2 regions of the Streptomyces sp. NPDC054794 genome follow, and region 2 is predicted to be linked to the other one. Evidence: riboswitches for the same ligand, from Rfam matches in the RefSeq annotation. Region 2 holds a riboswitch; the other holds the start of a gene.
The links. A riboswitch is a leader RNA that binds a small molecule or an ion and turns the genes downstream of it on or off. The one in region 2 is predicted to bind guanidine.
Positions count from the first base shown of each region.

Region 1: linked by a shared signal. The riboswitch ahead of ACWGKT_RS25025 (MBL fold metallo-hydrolase) and the one ahead of ACWGKT_RS03045 (DMT family transporter) in region 2 are both predicted to bind guanidine.

Region 1 is NZ_JBSHAQ010000024.1:75,327-81,962, reverse strand. Features, by position in the region: partial or broken gene ACWGKT_RS25040 (glycosyltransferase) at 140-1,309, shown strand; gene ACWGKT_RS25035 (hypothetical protein) at 1,342-1,542, opposite strand; gene ACWGKT_RS25030 (hypothetical protein) at 1,632-2,942, opposite strand; gene ACWGKT_RS25025 (MBL fold metallo-hydrolase) at 3,044-3,919, opposite strand; guanidine-III (ykkC-III) riboswitch at 3,932-3,999, opposite strand; gene ACWGKT_RS25020 (PaaI family thioesterase) at 4,049-4,543, opposite strand; gene ACWGKT_RS25015 (winged helix-turn-helix transcriptional regulator) at 4,633-5,100, shown strand; gene lpdA (dihydrolipoyl dehydrogenase) at 5,142-6,539, opposite strand; gene ACWGKT_RS25005 (SDR family oxidoreductase) at 6,590-6,636, opposite strand, start outside.
Region 2 is NZ_JBSHAQ010000002.1:207,661-214,296, reverse strand. Features, by position in the region: gene ACWGKT_RS03095 (glucose PTS transporter subunit EIIB) at 1-97, shown strand, start outside; gene rph (ribonuclease PH) at 175-912, shown strand; gene ACWGKT_RS03085 (hypothetical protein) at 1,039-1,446, shown strand; gene rdgB (RdgB/HAM1 family non-canonical purine NTP pyrophosphatase) at 1,494-2,096, shown strand; tRNA gene ACWGKT_RS03075 (tRNA-Leu) at 2,154-2,226, opposite strand; gene ACWGKT_RS03070 (HNH endonuclease) at 2,282-2,950, opposite strand; gene ACWGKT_RS03065 (HNH endonuclease signature motif containing protein) at 2,947-3,600, opposite strand; gene bcp (thioredoxin-dependent thiol peroxidase) at 3,749-4,216, opposite strand; gene ACWGKT_RS03055 (DUF3618 domain-containing protein) at 4,311-4,640, shown strand; gene ACWGKT_RS03050 (GroES family chaperonin) at 4,685-5,041, shown strand; guanidine-III (ykkC-III) riboswitch at 5,094-5,164, shown strand; gene ACWGKT_RS03045 (DMT family transporter) at 5,197-5,517, shown strand; gene ACWGKT_RS03040 (transglycosylase domain-containing protein) at 5,528-6,636, opposite strand, start outside.

The sequences.
Region 1 (6,636 bases), on a different contig from region 2:
GCGGCGACACCCGCTGTTTCCTCTTTCACTTATTTACGACTCAACGGATCCACCGGAGTCGGTTACTCGCCACAACAACCCATAAAGAAGGGGAAGGAGCGCACTCACCCCTTCCCACCCTCAACGTACAGCGCACCGGGTGGCCCTCGCGGTGCGGTTGCGGGAACTCGCCGCGGAAGTGCGCGTGTGCGCGCCGCCGGACGAGGAGTTCACGGAGCGGCTGGCCGGGGTGGGGGTGCCGATGGTGCCGGTCGGTCAGCGGTGCGCCGGCTGACGACCGGGGCGACGCCGCCGTCTCCAGGGGGTGTGCCTCAGCGTGCGGCCGCGTTGATCGCCTCGTATTTCGACAGGGTCGCCGCGGCGGCCGAGGGGTGTGATGTGCTCGTGGCGTCGGGCCTGCTGCCGGCCGCGGCCGGCGCACGGTCGGTGGCCGAGAAACTGAACATCCCCTATGTGTACGCGAGTTTCCAGCCGATCACCCTGCCGTCGCCGCACCACCCGCCGCACCCGCGGCCGGGCCGCCCCTTCCCACCGGACGTGACCGACAACCTGGTGCTGTGGGACCTGGACGCGCAGAGCGCGAAGGCGCTGTTCGGCGAAGCACTCAACACCCCAGCGGGCGTCGAACGGCCTGCCACCGGTGGACGACGTCCGCGACCACGCCTTCACCGAGCGCCCGTGGCTGGCGACGGACCCGCTCCTGGGTCCGTGGCAGGAGCCGACGGACCTGGACGTCGTGCAGACCGGCGCGTGGCTCCTCCCGGACGAGCGTCCTCTGCCGGCCGACTTGGAGGCGTTCCTGGAGGCCGGCACGCCACCGGTGTACGTGGGCTTCGGCAGCATGCCGATGCATGGTTCGCAGGGCGCGGGCCATACGGCCATCGAGGCGGTCCGGGCACAGGGCCGACGTGCGATCGTCTCCAGCGGATGGGCGGACCTGGCCCTGAGCGACGACCGGGACGACTGCTTCGCCGTCGGTGAGGTCACCCACCAGGCGCTGTTCCGCCGGGTGGCCGCCGTCGTGCACCACGGCGGCGCGGGCACCACGACGACCGCCGCGTGGGCCGGTGCGCCTCAGGTGGTGGTTCCTCAGCAGGCGGTGGACCAGACCTACTGGGCCGACCGGGTGGCCGAGTTGGGCATCGGCGTGGCCCACGACGGCCCGAGTCCGACCTTCGCGTCCCTCTCGGCCGCGCTCGGTTCGGCCCTCACCCCGCGGACCCGCGCACGAGCGATCGCCCTGGCCGGCACGATCCGCACGGACGGAGCGCTCGTGGCCGCGAAACTGCTGCTCGACGGGGTCGGCTGAGGAAGGCCGACCCGTCGACGCTCCGGGCGGGACTACGCGTCGTACGACGGCACTCGGGCGGCGAGCTCGGCGGCGAAATGCCGGGCCTGCGCGCCCCAGTCATGGTCGGTCGCCCCGAAATGCTGCAACACCTCCAGCAGTTGCTGTGCCTCGGACAGCGTCAGCAAGGGCAGCCGCGGCTCCTCAAGCTCCAGCAGTTCGGAGGTGTCGGCGGCGAGAAGGTGGTCGTCCATACCCGACTCAACCGGGAGCCCGCGCAGGGGTTACGGTGACCCGGCCCAAGGCCGGGCAATGATCGCGTCCGCTCGGATGCCGGCCCCCTCTACGCCTGCCCCCGGCAGGCGGACCACACCTCCTGGAGGAGGGCCGGGTAGTTCTCGCCGTAGGTGGCCACGGCCGCGAACACCGCGTCGAGGGCTGCCCGGAGCGGGTCGGGGTCGGCGGCGTCGAGCAGTGCGGGGATGGCCATATGCGGCTGGGACATGCGCAGGGACGGGTCCGGCTCGCCGATCGTGGCGACCAACCTGTACCTGGATTTTGCGGCGGGCGGCTGCGCCGGCGGATCGGGCGGGCTCAGCGGCTCCGCCATGGCTGCCGCGGGGCCCACGATCGGTGTCATCGCCTCGGGGAGGGGTAGCGACACATACGGGTCGTCGTCGGGGGCGGCGGCGGGCGGATGGAAGGGCGGCCACTCCGGAGGGACGGCCCGGCCCACGGTCCCGTCGGGAGCATGCGGGTCCGCGTCCAGGGCCTGCCAGACGGCGTCCGGTTCGTCCAGGGGCGGCGGCAGCGGGCGTCCCTCGGCCAGGGCGGTGAGCCCCCGGGAGATCCAGTCGAGCTGCGTGAGACCGGCCGTCTCACATGCGCGTCGCGCGGCCAGCAGCGCCACCGCACGCTGGACCTCCGGGCCGGCGGCGTCGATGGTGTGGACGAGGGCCGCATCGAAGCGGACCAGGCCGCTCACGTTGCCGTCGACCTCGCGCAGGGCCTGGCTGGGCAGTTGCCCGCCCCAGTCCCACAGTTCGTAGGCGAGTTCGCGTTCTCTGTCCGCCTGTTCCTGTGCGAGGCGGGCAAGGCGTACGGCCTCGGCGCGTTCGGCGGGGGTGGGAGGGGGCGGCAGCTCGCGGGCGTAGCCGTGCCAGTAGGCGGCGGAACCGGAGGTCTGCTTCAGGACGCGGTCCGGCGACGGCGGAGCGGGCCAGAACTGGAGCAGGTAGCTGTCCAGTTGGGGCTCGTCATCGAGTCGGGTGTCGCGCTCGCGTGCCGTGTCCATGCCCTTGGCGCAGTAGCGCACCCGGTAGTCCGTCTCTTCCAGGCCCAGGTCCCAGTCGCCCATGCCTCCCCACAGGACGAGGGCGGTGCTGTTCGACACGGGTCGGAAGGACACCTCCACCACGTCCTCCCATTCCGGGTCCAACCGCGCTGGTTCCTCGTGCACTTCGACGGTGAATCCGACCTCGCCGGTGTGCAGCCCGGTCGTCAGCCACAGCGTGCCGGGGATCGCCGCCCCGCAGAGCCCGGAGCTCTGCCCCGCGAACGCCTCGGCGAGGTCCGGGCCGTAGCTGTCCGGATCGCTCTCGACGTAGATCTGACCGTAGTGAACGGAAACCTCGCCCTCGACCGGCCTGCGCATCTATACCCCCAACGCTCCGAGTACCACGCCATGTGCGGATATCCGGAAGGCTACGGCTCGGCACTGACAGCGCCCTCGGACCGATGTCCGAGCCGGCGGCGTCAGACGGGGTAGAGGATGAAATCCGCGCAGGCGCGCCGGCCGGGTCGGTCGCCGGCCTCCGCGATCGCCGCGCGGATCCGGCGCAGGTGATCGGTCGTCATCTGGAGCGGGGGCTCGTCGGGCTGGTAGGTGGTACGGATCGGGTAGTCCACGCCCGGCCGACTGGTCATCTCGATGTGGCAGCCGAGCACGTACGTGACCGGCCGACGGTCGGAGAACTCGATCAGCCGGTCGACGGTGCGGGCGAAGGCGTGCCAGTCCTGGATGTAGAGCCGACCGGGGTAGACCGTGTCTCCGGTGAGCAGGAACCCGGTCCACGGGTCGTAGAACGTCACCGCCGCCTCGTGGTGGCCCGGGGTGGCCAGGCACTCCAGCACCCGGCCGCCCAGGTCGACCGTGCTCACGGCGTCGGGGTCCGTGCCGAACCGGAAGTACTCCCAGGCGGTGGCCAGGTCCGCGCCCACCACGGTGGTGTGGGGGCGGTCGGCGAACTGGCCGTCGCCCGCGACATGGTCGCCGTGCGCGTGGGTGTGCAGAACGAGGAGGTGATACTCCTCCCGGGGGTGCCGGGCGAGCCACCCGTCGACGAGTTCGTCGACCACCCGGCGCAGCGGAAAGAACTCCGCGGACGCGGTGGCGCCGGTGTCGATCAACACCGCCCGGGAATTGCCGAACAGCAGGAACAGGAACGGCGCTTCATAGTCGATCGCCATGTTCTGCCGCAGGATGAACGTGTGCTCGTCGTAGGCATGGACCTGGATGTCCGGATCGGTGTTGTGCTTCGCCGACGGCGAGCCGTGGATCCACCGGACGTCCAGCGCCTGGGGCCGGGGAACACCACCGGCGAAATCGATCAGGCCCGTACCCGCTTCCATGACGTCTCCTCCGACGCGTCGTCTTGGCAGACCGGGTACGGCGCGCATCTCGTCCGGGGCAGGCACGTACGAGCCTCCGCGATGACGCTAACACGGCATCATCGCGGCGTTTCGGCTCCCCGAAGGACCTCAGCCGGCCGACACCGGAAACAGCATGCAACTGCTCGTCGCGTGGGCCAGGAGACGGTCGTCGGAGTCGAGGAGTTCGGCCTGCGCGAGGGCGGTGCGGCGGCCGTGGTTGAGGAGGGAGCCGACGGCGCGGACCTTGCCCGTGTCGACGGTGATGCGGCGCAGGAACTTCACGCTGAGGTCGAGCGAGGTGTATCCCATGCCCGCCGGCAGGATGGACTGCACGGCGCAGCCCGCGGCCGAGTCGAGCAGGGTTGCGTAGACGCCGCCGTGCACGCTGCCGATGGGGTTGTAGTGCTCCTCCCCCGGTTCCAGGACGAAGACGGCGCGCCCGAAGTCGACCTCCTCCAGGGAGAAGCCGATGGTCGCGCCGATGGGCGCGGAGGGCAGACGTCCGCCGAGCACTCCGCGCAGGAAGTCGAGTCCGCTCTCCTGGCCGACGGCGGCCGCGGAGATACCCGGGTCCTCCCACTCGAACGTGCGTGACCTCGACATGACCGTGCCCTCCTCAGCTGGCTTCCAGATTCGAAGTTAGCCAGTCGAACCTCTGGCTGTCAATGTCACAGTCAGCCTACGATGGCCCCATGGCCTGGCTGGACCTGAGCACCGAGAACTGCACCGTGCAGCGCACCCTCGACCTGATCGGCGAGAAGTGGTCGCTGCTCGTGTTGCGTGACGCGATGAACGGCGTGCGCCGCTTCGACGACTTCCGGCGGCACGTGGGGCTGTCCGAGGCGGTGCTGGCGGACCGGCTGCGCAAGCTGGTCGCGGCCGGGATCCTGGACACCGTTCCGTACCGTGAGCCGGGGCATCGCACCCGCCACGAGTACCGGCTCTCGTCCAAGGGCTGGGACCTGTGGCCCGTGATGATCGCCCTGAAGCAGTGGGGCGACCGCTACACCGCGGATCCGGAGGGACCGCCGCTGGAGGTGCGGCACCGTGACTGCGACGACCCGCTGGAAGTCGTCGTCGTCTGCGCGGGCGATCACGGGCCCCTCAACCCGCGGCAGGCCTACACGCGACCCGGCGCCTCGGCACACACGGCGAGCTGACGGGTGGCCCAGAGGTAAGGGTGTCCCAGGGGGCCACGGCTTCAGAGGTTGATCATGTGTCCCGCGAGGCCGTGCAGGGCGTCCTGGACCGCCTCGCTCAGCGTCGGATGCGCATGGACGTTCCGGATGAGCTCGGTCACCGTGAGGTCCCATTTCTGCGCCAGCGTGAGCTCGGGAAGCAGCTCGGTGACGTCCGGACCGATCATGTGGCCGCCCAGCAGTTCGCCGTGGCGGCCGTCGCTGATCAGCTTCACGAATCCCGCGGTGTCGCCGAATCCGTGCGCCTTGGCGTTGGCGGTGAACGGGAACGTCGCCACCCGCACGTCGAAGCCCTCAGCGCGCGCCTCGCTCTCGGTCCAACCGAAACTGGCGATCTGCGGCTGGCAGAACGTCGCGCGCGGAATCATGCGGTAGTCCAGTTCCATGGTCTCCGCGCCGGCGATGCTCTCGGCGGCGACGACGCCCATCGCCTCGGCGGTGTGGGCCAGCATCTGCTTCGCCGTCACATCGCCGATCGCGTAGATGTGCGGCTGGTCGGTGCGGCAGTACCCGTCGATGTCGATGGCTCCGCGATCGGTGAGCCGGACGCCCGTCGCTGACAGTCCGTAGCCACCGGTCCGCGGGTGGAAGCCCGTGGCCTGCAGCACCTTCTCCGCCTCCAGGACCTCCTGCCGGCCGTCCCGCTCGACGACCACACGGACCCGGTCGTCGGCCTCCTCCATGCTCCGCACCCGCGTGGAGGTCAGCAGGTTGATCCCCTGGCGCCGGAAGCGCTTGGTGAGCTCGGCCGAGACCTCCTCGTCCTCCAGTGGCGCGATCCGGTCGAGGAACTCGACCAGCGTCACCTCGACCCCGTAACACCGCAGCAGGTACGCGAACTCGACCCCGATGGCACCCGCACCGGCGATGATCAGGCTCGCCGGGAGGCTGTCGGAGAGGATCTGTTCCTCGTAGGTGACGACGCGCCTGCCCAGTGTCGTCCCCGGGAGCAGCTTCACGGTCGCTCCGGTCGCGATGACGCAGGAGCGGAAGGACAGCGTCGCCTCGCCGTCCCTCATCCGCACCTGCATCGTGTGCGGGTCGAGAAACGTGCCCTGCCCCTCGAACTGGGTGATCTTGTTCTTGCGCATCAGATAGCCGACGCCCTTGGCGCGCCCGTCGGCCACCACCCGGCTTCGTTCATAGGCGGCCCGGTAGTCCAGGGTCACGTCTCCGCCGATCTTCAGACCGAACTTCTCCGCGTCGTGCGTGACCAGGTGGGCGATCTCCGCGTTGCGCAGCAGGGCCTTCGCGGGGATGCATCCGATGTTCAGGCAGACGCCGCCCCAGAACCGGCCTTCCACGATCGCCGTACGCAGTCCCAGCTGGGCGCAGCGGACGGCCGCCACGTATCCGCCCGGGCCGGCCCCCAGGACGACGACGTCGAAGTCCGTGTCCATCGCTCCACCTCACTCCGCCTCAGTCCGCCTCGCCGTCGCTCCGAGCGCGGTCAGGGGGTCGGGTACTGCAGATCCAAGGGGCCGGACAGGGCGGCGC
Region 2 (6,636 bases):
CGGCGCCCACGGCGTCGTGAAGATGGGCACCGCGATCCAGGTCGTCATCGGCACCGACGCCGACCCGATCGCCGCGGAGATCGAAGACATGATGTGAGCCTCACGGTTCACCTGGAAGGGGCTCTTCCCGACGCGGGAGGAGTCCCTTCCGTATGTGCGGCTAGGCTCGTCGCCATGTCTCGAATCGACGGCCGCACTCCCGAACAGCTCCGCCCCGTCACCATCGAACGTGGCTGGAGCAAGCACGCCGAGGGCTCCGTCCTCGTCTCCTTCGGCGACACCAAGGTCCTCTGCACGGCCTCCGTCACCGAAGGCGTCCCGCGCTGGCGCAAGGGCAGCGGCGAGGGCTGGGTCACCGCGGAGTACGCCATGCTGCCCCGCGCCACCAACACCCGCGGCGACCGCGAGTCCGTCAGGGGCAAGATCGGCGGCCGTACGCACGAGATCAGCCGGCTCATCGGCCGCTCCCTGCGCGCCGTCGTCGACTACAAGGCGCTCGGCGAGAACACCATCGTCCTGGACTGCGACGTCCTCCAGGCCGACGGCGGCACCCGCACCGCGGCCATCACCGGCGCCTACGTGGCCCTGGCCGACGCGATCACCTGGGCCCGCGGCAGGAAGCTGATCAAGCCCGGCCGCCAGCCGCTGACCGGCACGGTCAGCGCCGTCTCGGTCGGCATCGTCGGCGGCGTCCCCCTCCTCGACCTCTGCTACGAGGAGGACGTCAGGGCCGAGACCGACATGAACGTCGTCTGCACCGGCGACGGCCGCTTCGTCGAGGTCCAGGGCACCGCCGAGGCCGAGCCGTTCGCCCGCGACGAGCTCAACGCGCTGCTCGACCTCGCGGTGGGCGGCTGCGCCGACCTGGCCGCCATCCAGCGCCAGGCCCTGGAAGCGGCCACCGAAAAGTAAAGGGACCACCAAAACCCGAGGCCGCAAAGGGCAACCCCACCAACCTCCCCGGCGTCCCTATGGGTACGGGCGCACGGCACACCACCGTGCGCTCGGCCAGCCGATCCAGGGGGAGGGACCACCACCATGGCCGCGAGCCGACGCCCACGTCGAGCCCGTCTCACCGCCATCGCCGCCGTCGCGGCGGCCGCCGCGCTCACCGCCGGCCTCACCACCGGCTGCGACGCCGTCAACAAGGCCCTGGACTGCGTCCAGACCGCCGACAACATCGCCGACAGCGTCACCGACCTCCAGCAGGCGGTGGAGAACGCGGCCAACGACCCGACCCAGACCGACGAGTCCCTGGCCTCGATCGAGCGCAACCTCGACAAGATCGGCGACAAGACGGACAACGCCGACGTCAACAAGGCCGTCGACGACCTCGGCAAGGCGGTCGACAACGTCCGTACGGCGATCAAGAACGGCGACGAGACCCCGGACATCAGCCCGGTGACGGACGCGGCCGGCGAACTGACCAAGGTCTGCACCTCGTAGACCCGGTGCGGGCCGGGGCCGACAGGCCCTGGGGGATACTGACCCCCATGACCCGCCTGATCCTCGCCACCCGCAACGCCGGAAAGATCACCGAGCTCCGCTCGATCCTCGCCGACGCAGGTCTGCCGCACGACCTCGTCGGCGCGGACGCCTTCCCCGACGTCCCCGACGTCAAGGAGACCGGCGTGACCTTCGCCGAGAACGCGCTCCTGAAGGCCCACGCCCTGGCCCGGGCCACGGGCCTGCCGGCCGTCGCCGACGACTCGGGCCTGTGCGTCGATGTTCTGAACGGCGCGCCGGGAATCTTCTCGGCCCGCTGGGCCGGCCGCCACGGTGACGACAAGGCCAACCTGCAGCTGTTGCTGGCCCAGCTGGCCGACATCGCGGAGGAACACCGGGGTGCACACTTCGCGTGCGCGGCGGCGCTTGCGTTGCCGGATGGGCGGGAGCGGGTGGTCGAGGGCCGGCTGCGGGGCGTTCTCCGGCACGCCCCGGTAGGCACGAACGGCTTCGGCTACGACCCGATCCTCCAGCCGGAGGGGGAGACGCGGACGTGCGCCCAGCTGACCGCGGAGGAAAAGAACGCGATCAGCCATCGGGGGAAGGCTTTTCGGGCGTTGGTGCCGGTGGTCAAGGAACTGCTGGGCTGATCCCGCGTAGGTAGGCCCCCTACCTACGAATCGTAGGTAGGGGGCCTACCACTTCTGTGCGCCCGGTCGGATTCGAACCGACAAACACGACCACCTAAAGATCGCCGCTCGGCCGTTGGCGTACGGGCGCGTGTGCCGCGCCCTACTGTACTGGGCCGAGCTGCTGGCCGGTGGTGAGACGTCCCCTATGGGACCCGCCGTCGACCGCCTCGGCACCATGTAGTGGTCACTGCGTGGCAGTTGGGGCACAGCAGCCGAAGGTTCTCGCGCCGGTCGTCGCCCCAGTCTCCGTTGATGTGATCAACCTCCAGCGTCATGGGCTTGCCGAGCCACTCAGGGCCTATGCCGCACTCGGCGCACTCCTCGGGCACGCCGATGGCAAGGAGTGCTCGATGCAGGAGCGCCGTTCGTGTTCGGCGCTTGCCGGCGTGCTCGATCAAGATGTCCTCGGGAGACCTGCCGAGGCCCGGAGGGGTCTTTCCCCGCTGGTGTGCTTGCCCCAAGAAGTGGTCGGTGCTGAGGCCGTCCTCCGCCACCCACTGATGGAACAGGGTGCGCAGTCGGTTGCTGTAAGGCTCCTTCCCGAGTGCGCGGAGAGCGCCTGCGATGGATGTCGCCTGCTCGACTGCGCGTCGGAGCTCGTCGGCCGTCGGCCTGTCGGGTGTTCCGCCTGTTCGCCTTTGCCGCGGCATGTGAGAGACATCGATCCCGAAATGGTCGAAGCGCCGGAACAGGTGGCGGCGAAGATTGCCGTACGGCTGGGTGCCAAAGAACGCGATGACCTCGCCGATGTCGGAGCACTGTGCTGCGGCCTCGGTCAACCGTTCGGCGGTGTACTGCACGCTCGCGCTCATACCGAGCCGTTCCTGATGCGGGCCTTGCCGCGTCCGCGGTAATTGTCCGTCGTCGAGTGGCAGTTGGGGCAGAGGAACCTCAGGTTTTCGATGCGGTTGTCTCGCCAGTCGCCGTCGATGTGATCGACCTCCAGGGGAAGAGGATGGCCTCGCCAGCTCGCCTCCGCACCGCATACGGCACATCGTTCCGGAACGCCCGACACCGTCATAGCCCACTTGAGACGGTCACTCGGAATGCGCCGGGCCTGTGCGGCGGGCTGCTCGACGAGCAAACCTTCCGGAGTCCGCGGGCGCCAGGGTCTGCCTCGGCGGGTTGGTACCTGGAAGTGCGACGTGTCGATTCCGTACGCCTTGATCCGGCGGCTGATGTGCGTGTGGTGTCCGCCAACGACGCCCAGCCCAAGATTGCGCAGCACCTCGCACATGTTCGTCGAGGCCGAAACCGCGGCCTGAAGGACCTCCCTCGTCCACTTCACCCCCTCCCGCTCAAAGTGTGACGTATCCACCCTCAGCTTCCTCATCCGCTCGGCCACATATCGCCGCGTCGAACTTCCCGGATCCACCCCCAACCGCACCAACGCCTCCGACAACGTCCGCGCCCCCCGAGCCGCCTCCTCCAGCCGCTCCTTGGTGTACGCACTGGCCCCCATGAGCCCCCTCCGTTCCCGGCCGCATGTTCCCGGCCTCGCACGAAGTAACGAACCGCTTATCGGACAGTCACGCCCGAGATGCAAATCGGCCCGCACCAGGTCGCCCCGGTGCGGGCCGCCGAGCAGCAGAAGCGTGCCGTCGGATGCCTCAGACGCCCAGATCCTTGATGATCTTCGCCACGTGGCCGGTGGCCTTGACGTTGTAGAGGGCGCGTTCGACCTTGCCCTCCTCGTCCACGACCACCGTGGAGCGGATGACGCCGACGACCGTCTTGCCGTACAGCTTCTTCTCGCCGAAGGCGCCGTACGCCTCCAGGACCTTCTTGTCGGGGTCGGCCACGAGCGTGACCTTCAGGGATTCCTTCTCGCGGAACTTGGCCAGCTTCTCCGGCTTGTCGGGGGAGATGCCGATCACGTCGTACCCCGCGCCGGCCAGCACGTCGAGGTTGTCGGTGAAGTCGCAGGCCTGCTTGGTGCAGCCGGGCGTCAGGGCCGCCGGGTAGAAGTAGACGATGACCTTGCGGCCCTTGTGGTCCGACAAGGACACCTCGTTGCCGTCGGCGTCGGGCAGGGTGAAGGCGGGGGCCACGTCCCCGGGCTGGAGTCGCTCGCTCATCGGTCCAGCGTAACGGTGGGGCCCCTTGGGGCGCGGCGGCGCCCGAAGCTGACAGACTGTCCGGAACAGCATCGAAGACTTCGGAGGCCGAACGGTGGCGGAGACGTCGGACACCAGAACCCCGGCGCAGATCGAGGCGGACATCAAGCGCCGCCGCGAGGTGCTGGCCGAGACGCTGGACGAGATCGGGGTGCGGGTGCATCCGAAGACCATCGTCGGCGATGCCAAGGCGAAGGTCGTCGCCAACGTCGACCACACCCTCGGTCGGGCCTATGTGCAGGTCAACCGGGTGGTCAGCGATGTGAAGGCCCAGTTCGTGAACGAGGAGGGGGCGCCCCGCGTCGAGCGGATCGTGCCCGTCGCGCTCCTCGCCGTCGGCGTCGTGGGGCTGCTGGCCCTCGGCTCCCGGCGACGCAAGGGCTGACCCGGTCGCGTACGGACGCGTCAAAGGCAGGTAGGTTCGAAGGCGTGAGCGCCAACAGACATGACCACAGCACCCACCACGACAAGCTGCCCATCCGGATGCTGCACGACCGCGTGCTCGTCCGGCAGGACACCAGCGAGGGCGAGCGACGGTCGGGCGGCGGCATCCTGATCCCCGCCACGGCGGCGGTCGGACGACGGCTGGCCTGGGCCGAGGTCGTCGCGGTCGGGCAGAACGTACGGTCGGTGGAGCCGGGCGACCGCGTCCTGTACGACCCGGAGGACCGGGCCGAGGTCGAGGTGCGGGGCGTGGCCTACGTGCTCATGCGCGAACGGGACCTGCACGCGGTGGCCGCGGACCGGTTCGAGGGCTCGGAGGACTCGACAGGTCTGTACCTCTGAAACAGCAGCGGAAAAGGGCTGGTGACCAGGGTCACCAGCCCTTTTTGTCGTTCCTTTGCTAAATTCGACAGTAGCCAGCCCGACGAGACGCGCCGTACCGGGACGTACGCAAGACGACGCACCACCCGTCAGTACGTTCCACGGAGGTGCTCCCCATGGCCTGGGTCCTGCTCGTCGTCGCCGGTCTTCTCGAAGTCGCCTGGTCCATCGGCATGAAGTACACCGACGGTTTCACCCGTCCCGTCCCCAGCCTGTTCACCGGCGCCGGCATCGTCGCCAGCATGCTGCTGCTGTCGTACGCGGCCCGGTCCCTGCCCATCGGTACCGCCTACGGCGTGTGGGTGGGCATCGGGGCCGCGGGGGCGGCGGTGCTCGGCATGGTGGTGCTGGGGGAGCCGGTGACCGCCGCCCGCGTCTTCTTCGTCGTTCTCCTGTTGGTCGCCGTGGTCGGGCTGAAGGCGACCTCCGGTCACTGACCGGGGGCGGTCACTCCCGTCGGCCGAAGAGCGGCTGGCCGCCCGGCCCCGCGGTCGTGGTGCCGTCGGTCGTGCCGTCCGTGGTGCCGCCGTTGGTGGTCGGGTCGCCGCCGGTGGTGGTCGGGCCGCCGTCGGTGGTCGTCGAGCCGTCCGTGGTGCCGCCGGTGGTCGTCGCGCCCCCGTCCGTCGTCGTCCCGCCGTCGGTCGTGGTGCCGCCGTCGGTGGTCGTCGAACCGTCCGTGGTGCTCCCGGTCGTGCCGCCGCCGTTGTCCTGGCCGTCCGTCTGGCCCTGGGTCTGCCCCTGGGTGTCCTGACCGCCGTCCGTGGTGCCGCCGTTGTCCTGGTCGCCGGTGCCCGGCTCCGTCGAGGGCGCACCGGTGGGCTCCTGGGTCTCCTCGGCGCCCGGCTCCAGCTGGAGGTCGAAGTCGCTCACAGGCTCGCCCTTGAGCGCGGCCTCGGTGTACTGCGCCCAGATCTCGGTGGGCGCCCCGCCGCCGTTGATGCGCTGCAGGCCCAGCGCGTTGTACAGCGGCCGGTGGGCGGCCGTCACCGGGTCCTGGCCCATGACGGCGACGACCGTGGCGAGGTCGGGCGTGTAACCGGCGAACCAGGCCGCCGTGTCCTCCTCCGCGGTACCGGTCTTGCCGGCCGCGGGCCGGCCGGCGGCCTGGGCGGCGGTCGCGGTGCCGGTCTCGACCACGCTCTGCAGGATCGACGTCGTGGTGTCGGCGGCCTCACGGCTGACGGCCTGCTTGACCGGCTGGTCGGGCAGCTTCACCTCCGACGTGCCGTCCTTGGTGATCTTCTCGATCATCGTGTACGTGCCGTGCTTGCCGTGGTTGGCGAGCGTGGCGTACGCCTCCGCCATGTCCAGGACGCTGGCGGTGGCCGTGCCCAGGGCGATGGACGGGTAGGGCTGCAGGTCCTTGGTGTCGGCGGGTACGCCGAGGTCGACCGCGGTCTGCTTGACCTTCGACGGGCCGACGTCCACGGCCATCTGCGCGTACACCGAGTTGACCGACAGATCGGTGGCCTTGCGCACGGTGATCTCGCCGTACGACCGGGAGTCCTCGTTCTCCGGCGAGTACGCGCCGCCGCTCCAGCCCTGCACGGTCCGCC